Regions from separate parts of the Mesorhizobium sp. M0030 genome, predicted to be linked through region 1. Evidence: predicted binding sites of a transcription regulator. Region 1 holds the regulator's gene; the other holds the start of a gene.

Region 1 (4,856 bases):
TGGTGTCGCCGCACGAGGTGGTCGGTCCCAGCTTCCAGATGTCGTTTGCCGCCACCGCCGCCCTTGTCGGCGCCTATGCCGGCTGGGCCGATTACCGCGCCGACAAGGTGAGAACGCCGCCGGCAAAGCGCTCCTTCGTCGGCTTCCTGTCGCGAAAGTTCGCGCTGGCCATGGGCGGCCTCGCCATGACCTCGATCATCGCCGGCAGTGCAACCTTGCTGTTCGCCATCTGGCATTTTCAGCGTGTGTCGCCGCTCAGCCTGATCGCCAATCTGGCCGTGATGCCGATTGTTTCGTTGATCGTCATGCCCTTTGCCGTGCTCAGCGCACTGGCGATGCCGTTCGGCGCCGACGGGCCGTTCCTCTATGTGATGGGCAAGGGTCTGATGGCGATGATCGCTATATCGGCCTGGATTTCCGAGCGCTCGCCGGTCGACGCCGTCGGGCTGATCTCCATCCGCTCGGTGCTGTTGGTGGCGGTCGCCCTCGTCATCGCCACCATGGCCACCACCTGGCTCAGGTTGGCGGCCGTGCCTTTCGCGCTGGCCGGCCTGTTGACGGTGCCGCAGGTGCTTACGCCCGACGTGCTCATATCCGAGGATGCGCATCTGGTGGCCATGCCGATCGGTGGCGGCGAACTCGCCCTCAACCGCGAACGCTCCAACGAATTCACCACGGACAATTGGAAACGGGCGCTGCGGGCCGAAACCATTATCCCACCTGAGATTTTCGAGGCAACAGATACGCGGTTCGATCTCGATCCGCTCGATCTGCCGCCCGGCTCGCCCTTCTATTGCACCGGCGATCTCTGTATCGCCCGGCACCCTTCCGGAGCCATTGTAGCGCTTGCGAAAGACCGCAAGACGGCGCGGCCGGCCTGTGCCTTCGCGAGCCTGATCGTCATCGATGACGCCACCGCCTACAATCCGTGCCGCGACCCGCTGGTGCTGGTCGTGACTAAGAAACAGCTGGCCCGCGACGGCAGCGCCGCCGTCTTCTTCGATCCGCAATCGGCAGCGGCAGCGCCAACCATCCGCTTCGCCGTCGACAAGCCGTATCGCCCCTGGCACGAGCAACGCCGCTTCTCCCGCGAAGCGCGCGGCCTGCCGCCTTACAACCAGCGTGAAAAGTACAAACCCAAGCCGGCTCAGTAGCGCCGGATCAATCCGACAAGCTTGCCCTGCACCTTCACCCTGTCCGGTCCAAAAATGCGGGTCTCGTAGGCCGGGTTGGCGGCTTCCAGGGCGATCGAGGCGCCCTTGCGGCGGAAGCGTTTCAGGGTCGCTTCCTCATCGTCGACCAACGCCACCACGATCTCGCCGGGGCTGGCTGTGTCGGCATTGCGGATGATGACCGTGTCGCCATCGAAAATGCCGGCCTCGATCATCGAATCGCCCTTAACCTCGAGCGCGTAGTGTTCGCCGCCCATGATCATGTCGGGCGGCACCGAGATCGAATGGGTCTGATGCTGGATGGCGTCGATCGGCACGCCGGCGGCGATGCGTCCCATAACCGGGATTGAAATCGCGGAAACGGCATCGTCATTGCCGGCCGACATCGAACGCGACGGCGAGCCCGGCTTGATCTGGCGGCCGAGACCGCCTTGGCCCATCGCGCCTTGTCCCTGGCCGCCTTGCCCTTGGCCGGTTTGACCAAGACTGCCCTGAATGACGCTCGGCGAAAACTTCCTCGCCGCATTGAGGCCTGGTGCGATCGAGTCGGGTAGCCGCAGCACTTCCAGCGCGCGCGCCCGGTTCGGCAGCCGGCGAATGAAACCGCGCTCCTCAAGCGCTGTGATCAGTCGGTGGATGCCGGACTTGGAGGCGAGGTCGAGCGCTTCCTTCATCTCGTCGAAGGACGGCGGGATTCCGCTCTCCTTCAGGCGTTCATGGATGAACATCAGAAGCTCATGTTGTTTGCGCGTCAGCATCGCGGCCCCCAAGGGTTCTGAAACCAGAATCGGAAAAAACAAACCCAGAACAAACACTATCTGTTCCAGTTGTGTTCCGCAACCTTTTAAAGTTTAATGAATGTGTTGACGTTTTGTTCAGCGTAACGTTCGGCGCTGCGAGCGCCGCCTGCGCCCAGTTGCCAGCAACGGGGTGAAACGAAGACAAAGTGCCCTGCGTCGTCGGTTACGATCGCCGCTTCCCTTTCGGACTGGGCTGCGCAGCATCCGCGCCGGGTTCGCTCTGGGCATAGACCTGCAGCGTGGAGCCGATGTGAGCGGTCATCAGAGTTTTCGCACGTTCGACGTCGCGATCGAGGGCCGCTTCCATCAGGGCGGTATGGTGTTCGATCGCCACGGCGTCGCGCAGGGCCGCCACGGCCTTCCGGTGCCCATCCGTGCGGCCGGCGGCGGCGCGCAGCGTGGGGGCCAGACCCAGAAAGCGGTGATGGCGATGCAATTGGTCGGAAATCGTTGCATTGAAGCGCAGCAGCCAGCTGGATGTCGCGGCACTGAGCAGCGCCGCATGGAAGGCATCGTGTTTTTCGTACCACGCGTCGACCGCATCATCCGATGGATCGTCGAGAACAGACCCGCACCGTGAGAGACGATAGTGGGCGGCAACGACCGCGTCTTCCCACTCACGGTCGCCTTTCTCGATCGATTCCACCAGCAGGGGCAGTTCGACCACCAGCCGCGCACGCGCCAGATCCTCGAGCTCCGCCCGAGAGACGGGAGCGACCGCAAACCCGCGGTTGCTGATGGCGGTCACAAGCCGTTCCGCCTCCAGCCGCGACAGCGCTTCGCGCAACGGCGTCCAGCCGATGCCGTAGGTGTTGCGCAACGTGCTCAGCTTCAACGGCGCGGCAGGCGCCAGCCGGGTCGCAAGAATATCGCGCCTGAGCAGGCGATAGGCCACTTCCGTCTTCGAGGTCTGCTCGTCATCCAGCATCGTGATCCATCAGTCATAAACGCTCGGCGGATCATTATATATCAAAGCCTTTCAATGGGTGAATTATATATAATGTTTGACAGTTCAAGGGCGACCACTCAAGATCGCCGGCATGTTTGGGCGGCAGGCTCCGCCGCGCGCGTTTGTCCATGGAGGGGCGCCGGATCATGAGCACGACACCCGATCTCGCTACAATCGAAGCAATGGATGCCGCCGATCCGCTGCGCTCCATGCGCGAACGCTTTGTCTTGCCGCAAGGCGTAATTTATCTCGACGGCAATTCGCTGGGTGCCGCGTCACCAGCCGTCTTCAGCGAATTGCAGCAGGCCGCCACGCAGGAATGGGCGCACGACCTCATTCGCGCCTGGAACACCGCTGGCTGGTTCAACATGCCGGTGGAACTGGGAGATCAGCTCGGACGACTGATCGGCGCGGCTGACGGGCAGACGGTGGTCTGCGACACAACCTCGATCAACATCTACAAGTTGCTGCACGCCGCGCTCGGCATGCGGCCGAATCGGTCGGTCATCGTTGCCGAGGGCGACAGTTTCCCGACCGACCTCTACATGGCCGAAGGCGTCGCCTCGACCCGGCCGGGAACGCGGCTGCGGCTGGAGGGCGTCGACGCGGCCGCAATCGAGGACCTGATCGACGACAGCGTTGCCGTCATCCTGGTCAACCACGTCAACTACAAATCCGGCCAGTTGCGCGACATGGCGGCGCTGACGCGCAAGGCACATGACGCCGGCGCGCTGATCATCTGGGATCTCTGCCACACCGCCGGCGCCTTGCCGGTCGAACTCGACCGTGCCAATGCCGATTTCGCCGTCGGCTGCACCTACAAATACCTCAATGGCGGCCCGGGCTCGCCAGCCTTCATCTACGCGGCCGAGCGCCACCATGACGATGCCCACCAGCCGCTCAGCGGCTGGTGGGGCCATGCGCGGCCCTTTGCCTTCGAGCAGGGCTTTGCCGTCGGCAGCGGCATTCGCCGCTTCCTGTGCGGAACGCAGCCGGTGCTGTCGATGCGGGCGCTCAAGGGCGCGCTCGATATCTGGAACGACATCGATATGGCGGCGGTGCGCAGAAAAAGCATCGCGCTGACCGACCTGTTTATCCAGCTCGTCGAAGCCAGATGCGGCGCCTACGGGCTTGAACTGGAAAGTCCTCGCGACGGCAGCCAGCGCGGCAGCCAGGTGTCGTTCCTCCATCCGCATGGCTATCAGGTGATGCGCGCGCTGATCGAGCGCGGCGTGATCGGCGATTTCCGGGCGCCGTCGACCATCCGTTTCGGCTTCACGCCGCTCTATGTCGGATATGGCGATGTCTGGCAGGCGGTCGAAGTCCTGGAGGATATTCTGCGCACCGGCGCCTGGCAGGACGCCCGCTTCGCGGTGAAGACCGCGGTTACGTGAGAAACTAGAGCAATTTCAGGAAAAGTGTGAAGCGGTTTTCCGTCCGAAATTGCGTCAACCAAAGAGCTAGAGCATTTCGCCGTTTCCGTTAAACGGTGAAATGCTCTAGAGCCGGGTGCGGACCGTCCAGAGCTCCGGAAACAGCACGACCTCCAGCATCTTCTTCAGATAGGAGGCGCCTGAGGTGCCGCCCGTGCCGCGCTTCAAGCCGATGATGCGCTCGACCGTGGTGACGTGGTTGAAGCGCCAGCGGCGGAAATAATCCTCGAAGTCGACCAGCTTCTCGGCCAGTTCGTAGAGCATCCAGTAGCGCTGCGGGTCGCGGTAGACGGTTTGCCAGGCAGCCAGCACTTCTTCGTTCTCGGCGCGCGTCTCGCGCCAGTCCGTGCGACTGGCGTCGGCGCCGATGTCGAAGCCATTGCGCGCCAAAAGCAGAAGCGCCTCGTCATAGAGCGACGGCGTGGCCAGGATGGCTTCCAGCCTGTCCGTAAGGTCGGGCCGGTGCTTGTGCGGCCCGAGCATGGCAAGGTTGCGGTTGCCG
Region 2 (4,856 bases), on a different contig from region 1:
CTTGGGGCCACGATTGGACCACTTTAGGAGCTCCTCGGCGGCGGCATCAACCCGGTTGACGCCAAGGCGAAGTCCCGGGCGCTCGGTCTTCACATAAACTGGAGGGTTGAACCAACGGTGGGGCATCACGCCTCTCGAACGTCAAAGGCGATGAACAGTCCCCAAGCTGAGGCTGCACGAACGATCATTTCGACTAACTGGCAGTCAGTTTCGAGAAGATCGCCGCCGCGCTCACGGACCGCTACAATGGTCGCTTTGACGGAAATAATGTCGCCGGGTTGAGAGCCCAACAGGACCTCGCGGACCAGCTCCTTGGCCGTTTGCTGCGTAGGCCGAACAGGTGCTTGAATGTCCATCCCATCCTCCCAGAGAGATAGAACCTCAATCAGCTATTCTGTGGGTCACTTTCCGAAAAAGGCAAGAGTCGGAAACGTACAAAGTAGGTTCCCGCAAACACCGCCCTACGATGGCTAAATCCCGCGACAGGCGCTGATTTGCACCTCACCGTGTCAGCTGCCGACGCGACCATAAGGAGCGAGGGCCCGCCTCTCTCCCAAGTTCTCACGGACGAACGCGGACAACGGTCTTGCCCGCGCGTCGGTCCGTTGAGTTGAAGGTGCCGATGGCATCATCCAAGCTCGAAACCTTGCCGATGTTCGTCCGCAGTCGTCCATCGCGGATCCGCTGCACTATCTCAGAAAGCTGGGCTCGATCAGCCTCGACGACGAAGTCAACCGCCAAGCCGTCTGCAGGTCGAATATCCGTTGGTCCGACGACTGTGACAAGGATACCTCCGGCCCGGACGAGCGTTGCGGATCGCTTCTGGACATCGCCGCCGATGACATCGAACACCAGATTGACGCCGCCGACATCTTCAAGGGTGTCTTTTGCGAGGTCGAGGAATTCATTTGCACCGAAGTCGAGCGCTTTCTGGCGGTCGGCGGCCCGCCCGGTGCCGATCACATAGGCTCCGGCCTCCCTGGCAAGCTGCGCCACCATCGAACCGACGGCACCGGCAGCGCCATGCGCGAGAACGCTCTGCCCGGCCTTGATGCGGCCATGCTGGAACAGCCCCTGCCATGCGGTTAGGCCGGAGATCGGCAGGCTAGCGCCCACCGTAAAGTCGACATCGCCGGGCAGCGGCGCGAGGTTACGGGCCTCCATGGCAACATACTCGGCGAGGGTGCCGTCGCGATGCCAGTCCGCGAGGCCGAACACCCGCTGACCTATAGAAAGCCCCGTAGTGCCGTAGCCGAGCGCAGTGACCACACCAGCCAGTTCGTGGCCGAGGATCGAAGAGGTCCGGTCACGGAAGGCTCGGTCGGCCCACGTCGAGGGCCACTCCAGTTCGGTGTTGACGAATCCTGCCGCATGAACCTGTACGACCACGTCGTTAATTGCCGCCCGAGGCTCGGGCAGCTCCACCAACTTCATCCCGGCCGTTCCTGCAGTCAGGTCCGTCGCTACGATTGCTTTCATGGGGCGTCTCCTCACCGTTGGGGTAAATTGCGGGCGCGGAGGGTCTTCGATGTCTCGAGTTGGCGTTGAGTTCATCGTTGGCGACCGCGAGCGGAAGCTAAGCAATCTCGTCGGATTCTTCCAGCACGGGTAAACTTGCGTTCGTGAACACCCCTGCCATCGCAATCTCAGACACTTCAGGCATGTGGAACAAAAGCAGATCAAATGCGTTGTGCCGTTCCCAACATGGAGAGCGTCATGCAAACTACACCCCGAGCCAAAGGCGAAGCTATCAGCAAGGATCCTGACGAATGGACGACGGGAGACGAGCCAATGACTCCGTCGCAAGCTTCCTACTTGAAAACATTATGTGAGCAGGCGGGCGACGACAGAAGCTACGCCGAAGATCTAAGCAAAGCCGAGGCCTCGAAGCGAATCGACGCGCTAAGGACTGAGCTCAAGCTCTAAAGGCGCTGGGAGACCTACGACAGGTTGGTCAGTTTTGCGGTATTTGGCCTCTGATCTGGACGGTCGTATTAGTGAAGGTGGTAGAGTTTGCTAAGGATCTTCAATTCTCCTGCGATCTTGAGCAGAGAAAGATAGTCGGTGAACCTTGTGGTTCCAAATTCGTCCTCGACCTTCGCAGTGGCTGCATCGCCCGTAATGTCGAGCGATGCGACTGCCCAGTTGGGGCTGGTGTTCGGCGGCAAGGCCGCACTCATCACCTCGCCGACATAGGCATCGACACTCAGCCATGGAGCTCGAAGAGATCGCGGCTATCTACCCGCTCTATCAGCAAACCGGGTATGGGCGGAAAGTGGGCGTAGGCCGACCATGTGGTTGTCGACGCCGAGATGCGCAGTGCTGGTATCGGCGCCAAACTGATGGGGCGGATCGAGAAGGAAGCAGCGCGTTTCGGCTGCGACATCACCCGCATCTCGATACGAGCGCACACACAAATTCTACAGCCTAAACGGTTAGGCCGATGATGCGCTCGTTCTGGTCAGCCACTGAGTGCGTGGGCGAGGCAGAGTTCCCACAATATGCTGCGCACAAAGTAGCGACAGAGCGGGCCTAGAAGCGACATAGCGCCGGGTGTGAACGCGAACGCAGCCGGCGCCCGAATGCGTTCAGCGAGCGCCGTCGCGTCCACCTTGCCTTTCTTTGACGGCCCTGTGTTCAGCTTCCCACGGCAACGCGTGGAAGTCGGGCTGGTGCCCCGCTTCACGGTAGCCAGCCTGAGTGAGTAACTTGCTTTGTCCCGCTCCACAACGCAAACAAACGGCGGATTCCCCAAGCACCTATAAACGCCTACAGCTTTTTCCATGCGACAGGTGTGCTGCGGGTGCTCGAAGATGTCGTCCTTCATTGCGATGACAGAACAGGGAGCGAGGACAACTCTTTTTTTGATTGCAGAGAGAGTCTGAGCGGGCTTACTAGTGAGGGGTTTGCCATCGCTTTGAGGGAGGCTGCGATGGTTGCAACGCCCATAGATATCGCTCAAGCGGCCACTACGGCCACCTTGCTGATGCGCCTTCGTCAACGTCATCGCGATGACGTGGCGCGAGGCTGGGAAGATGCCGACCCTTCTACTGTTGCCGTCTCCCGTACGCCTGAGTGTCAATGGCGCGATTTAGCCAAGGCCCTGGTGCACGATTGGTTCGAGCTGATCGAAACTGGCTTGGTGGATTGGATCGTCAGCAAGTAGCCGCTGCCCGCCAGCGGCCCAGCAGCCGTCTGCGGGACTTTGCAGCGGGCGCGCTGGGCCTGACCGGTGGGGCGGTGTGGTATCCGCCGGCTGGCGAACATATGCGCCTCCTCCCAACGCCAGCGAAACATCCAAACGAACGAGGCGATCTAACAGCGATCTCACCGTCCAGCCAACACATAGGCCTACAGCAAAGGCTTATAATCGCTGAGAGAACGAAAATGGCCGACGCCATGGTTGGGGAACCCGGGTGGGTAGGCGCCGGCCACAAGCGGAACAGGCCCGCCGCGCCACACACATGGCTGATTTGTCATCACGTGGTTATGGTGTGATCGCGTAGGGCTAGACCAGCGGAACCTAGTAAACGCCGCTTATTAAGCGATCCTCGACGCGATCGTTCATCGCCACGACGACCTGGGAAACTTGACGGTTGCAGCCCTCTGCCATGTCGAGCTCAAGTCATGAACATCGGCCCTCCGATCATGAGCAGGCATGCGCCCATCCTACCATATCGCGCTGCCGGTATCGCAAGGCGCCGGCAGCAAGGGGGAGGCGACCAGAGCCGATGTGAAGGGACTAGGCAGCTAATATTCGCTTGCGCTAATTTAAATGTGCCGTAACGTCAGGCTCAGCCTTTTTGGGGAGGCACAACGTGGGGAGTATGATGAGAGTAGCTGTGTTTTGCGCGGCGATCGTGATCGCTGTGACTGGTGTCGCTGTTGCCAAGGAGAAGAAGGTGGTGGTGAGTGACGCCACGGACCTTTGCTCTACGAAGCACTCGGCCAAGAAGCAGGTGCTCGAGCTGGACTGCAGGCCGACCGGAACCGCCAAATTGCCGGCCGGTGGAACGCCGGAAAAGCCGCGCCTCGGATACGACACCGATCCCTGGCTGGTTAAAGGCCTTTAGACACTAGGCGACGGCAACACAGCGCGGCTAAGGGGATTGTGCGCTGGCGGTGAAGCCTTCTTTGTTCATCGGTGGAACATTGTCGCCTGGAAACGCTTCGGACGGTGCACTGCCCCATCAGTGCAACGTTCCCTTCCTTGTTTGCACTGGCCGGCTGCCGAAAGGTGGCCGGCTTTTTTTGTATACAAGCGCAACCTGATGTTTGGAGCTTGTTGATTGGACAGCAGCGAGTGGCCGCTGCTGGCTTAGCGTCCAGGATTAGAATCTGTAAAGGCGAGATCACCAAGGCAGGGATGACCAGACTAAATAACGGTTTCGTCTGTTAGCCGCCACGCCGACGATAATTGAATTCAGAAGGGAGTCGGCCCGGCTGCCCAACATCAGGGTGCAAAAGACAGCCGGGCCAAGGCTGGAAAGAGTTCCGCTCCAGCCCAGCCGTGCCCGGCACGATACGCATCGCACCTGGGCGCAAGCGGTACCAATGGCTCGCCTATTCCGCCGCGTCTTTTCGGCAGGAAACCCTCGGCCTCATCACAATGGAGGGCGACATTCGCAGCGCCCTATGGAACCATCCAGAGTGACATAGGCTGTTTCATGCAACTTCCTGATGACATCAGGAGGCCTGTTAAGCATGCCAGTTGTTCGCGCTCGTAGCTCAGATGCAGGTTGGAGCTCTGCCTAGTGCACCAGTATCGGAAGCGAGAACTAGGAACCGGGAGTGCTGCGGATAGATTGCCGCAGTGGAGCTTTTATCAGCGCATGGCAAGGGCTGCCTTTCTCTCC

The links. Region 1 encodes LexA, which represses DNA repair genes until DNA is damaged. Its sites were predicted from a motif close to TGTTCNNNNTGTGTTCNG; they were not measured.
Region 2: NKJ80_RS00100 (DUF3072 domain-containing protein) is a predicted target of LexA. The motif match lies at 1,665-1,682, and genes of this name have one in related genera.

What each region holds. Positions count from the first base shown of each region.
Region 1 is NZ_JAMYVE010000003.1:17,908-22,763, forward strand. It holds gene NKJ80_RS07530 (ComEC/Rec2 family competence protein) at 1-1,154, shown strand, start outside; gene lexA (transcriptional repressor LexA) at 1,148-1,930, opposite strand; gene NKJ80_RS07540 (GntR family transcriptional regulator) at 2,136-2,900, opposite strand; gene kynU (kynureninase) at 3,068-4,315, shown strand; gene kynA (tryptophan 2,3-dioxygenase) at 4,421-4,856, opposite strand, start outside.
Region 2 is NZ_JAMYVE010000001.1:14,556-19,411, reverse strand. It holds gene NKJ80_RS00115 (DUF982 domain-containing protein) at 1-126, opposite strand, end outside; gene NKJ80_RS00110 (hypothetical protein) at 126-356, opposite strand; gene NKJ80_RS00105 (NADP-dependent oxidoreductase) at 562-1,479, opposite strand; gene NKJ80_RS00100 (DUF3072 domain-containing protein) at 1,717-1,926, shown strand; gene NKJ80_RS00095 (nuclear transport factor 2 family protein) at 1,995-2,180, opposite strand; gene NKJ80_RS00090 (GNAT family N-acetyltransferase) at 2,295-2,447, shown strand; gene NKJ80_RS00085 (hypothetical protein) at 2,933-3,166, shown strand; gene NKJ80_RS00080 (hypothetical protein) at 3,828-4,073, shown strand; gene NKJ80_RS00075 (VanZ family protein) at 4,833-4,856, shown strand, end outside.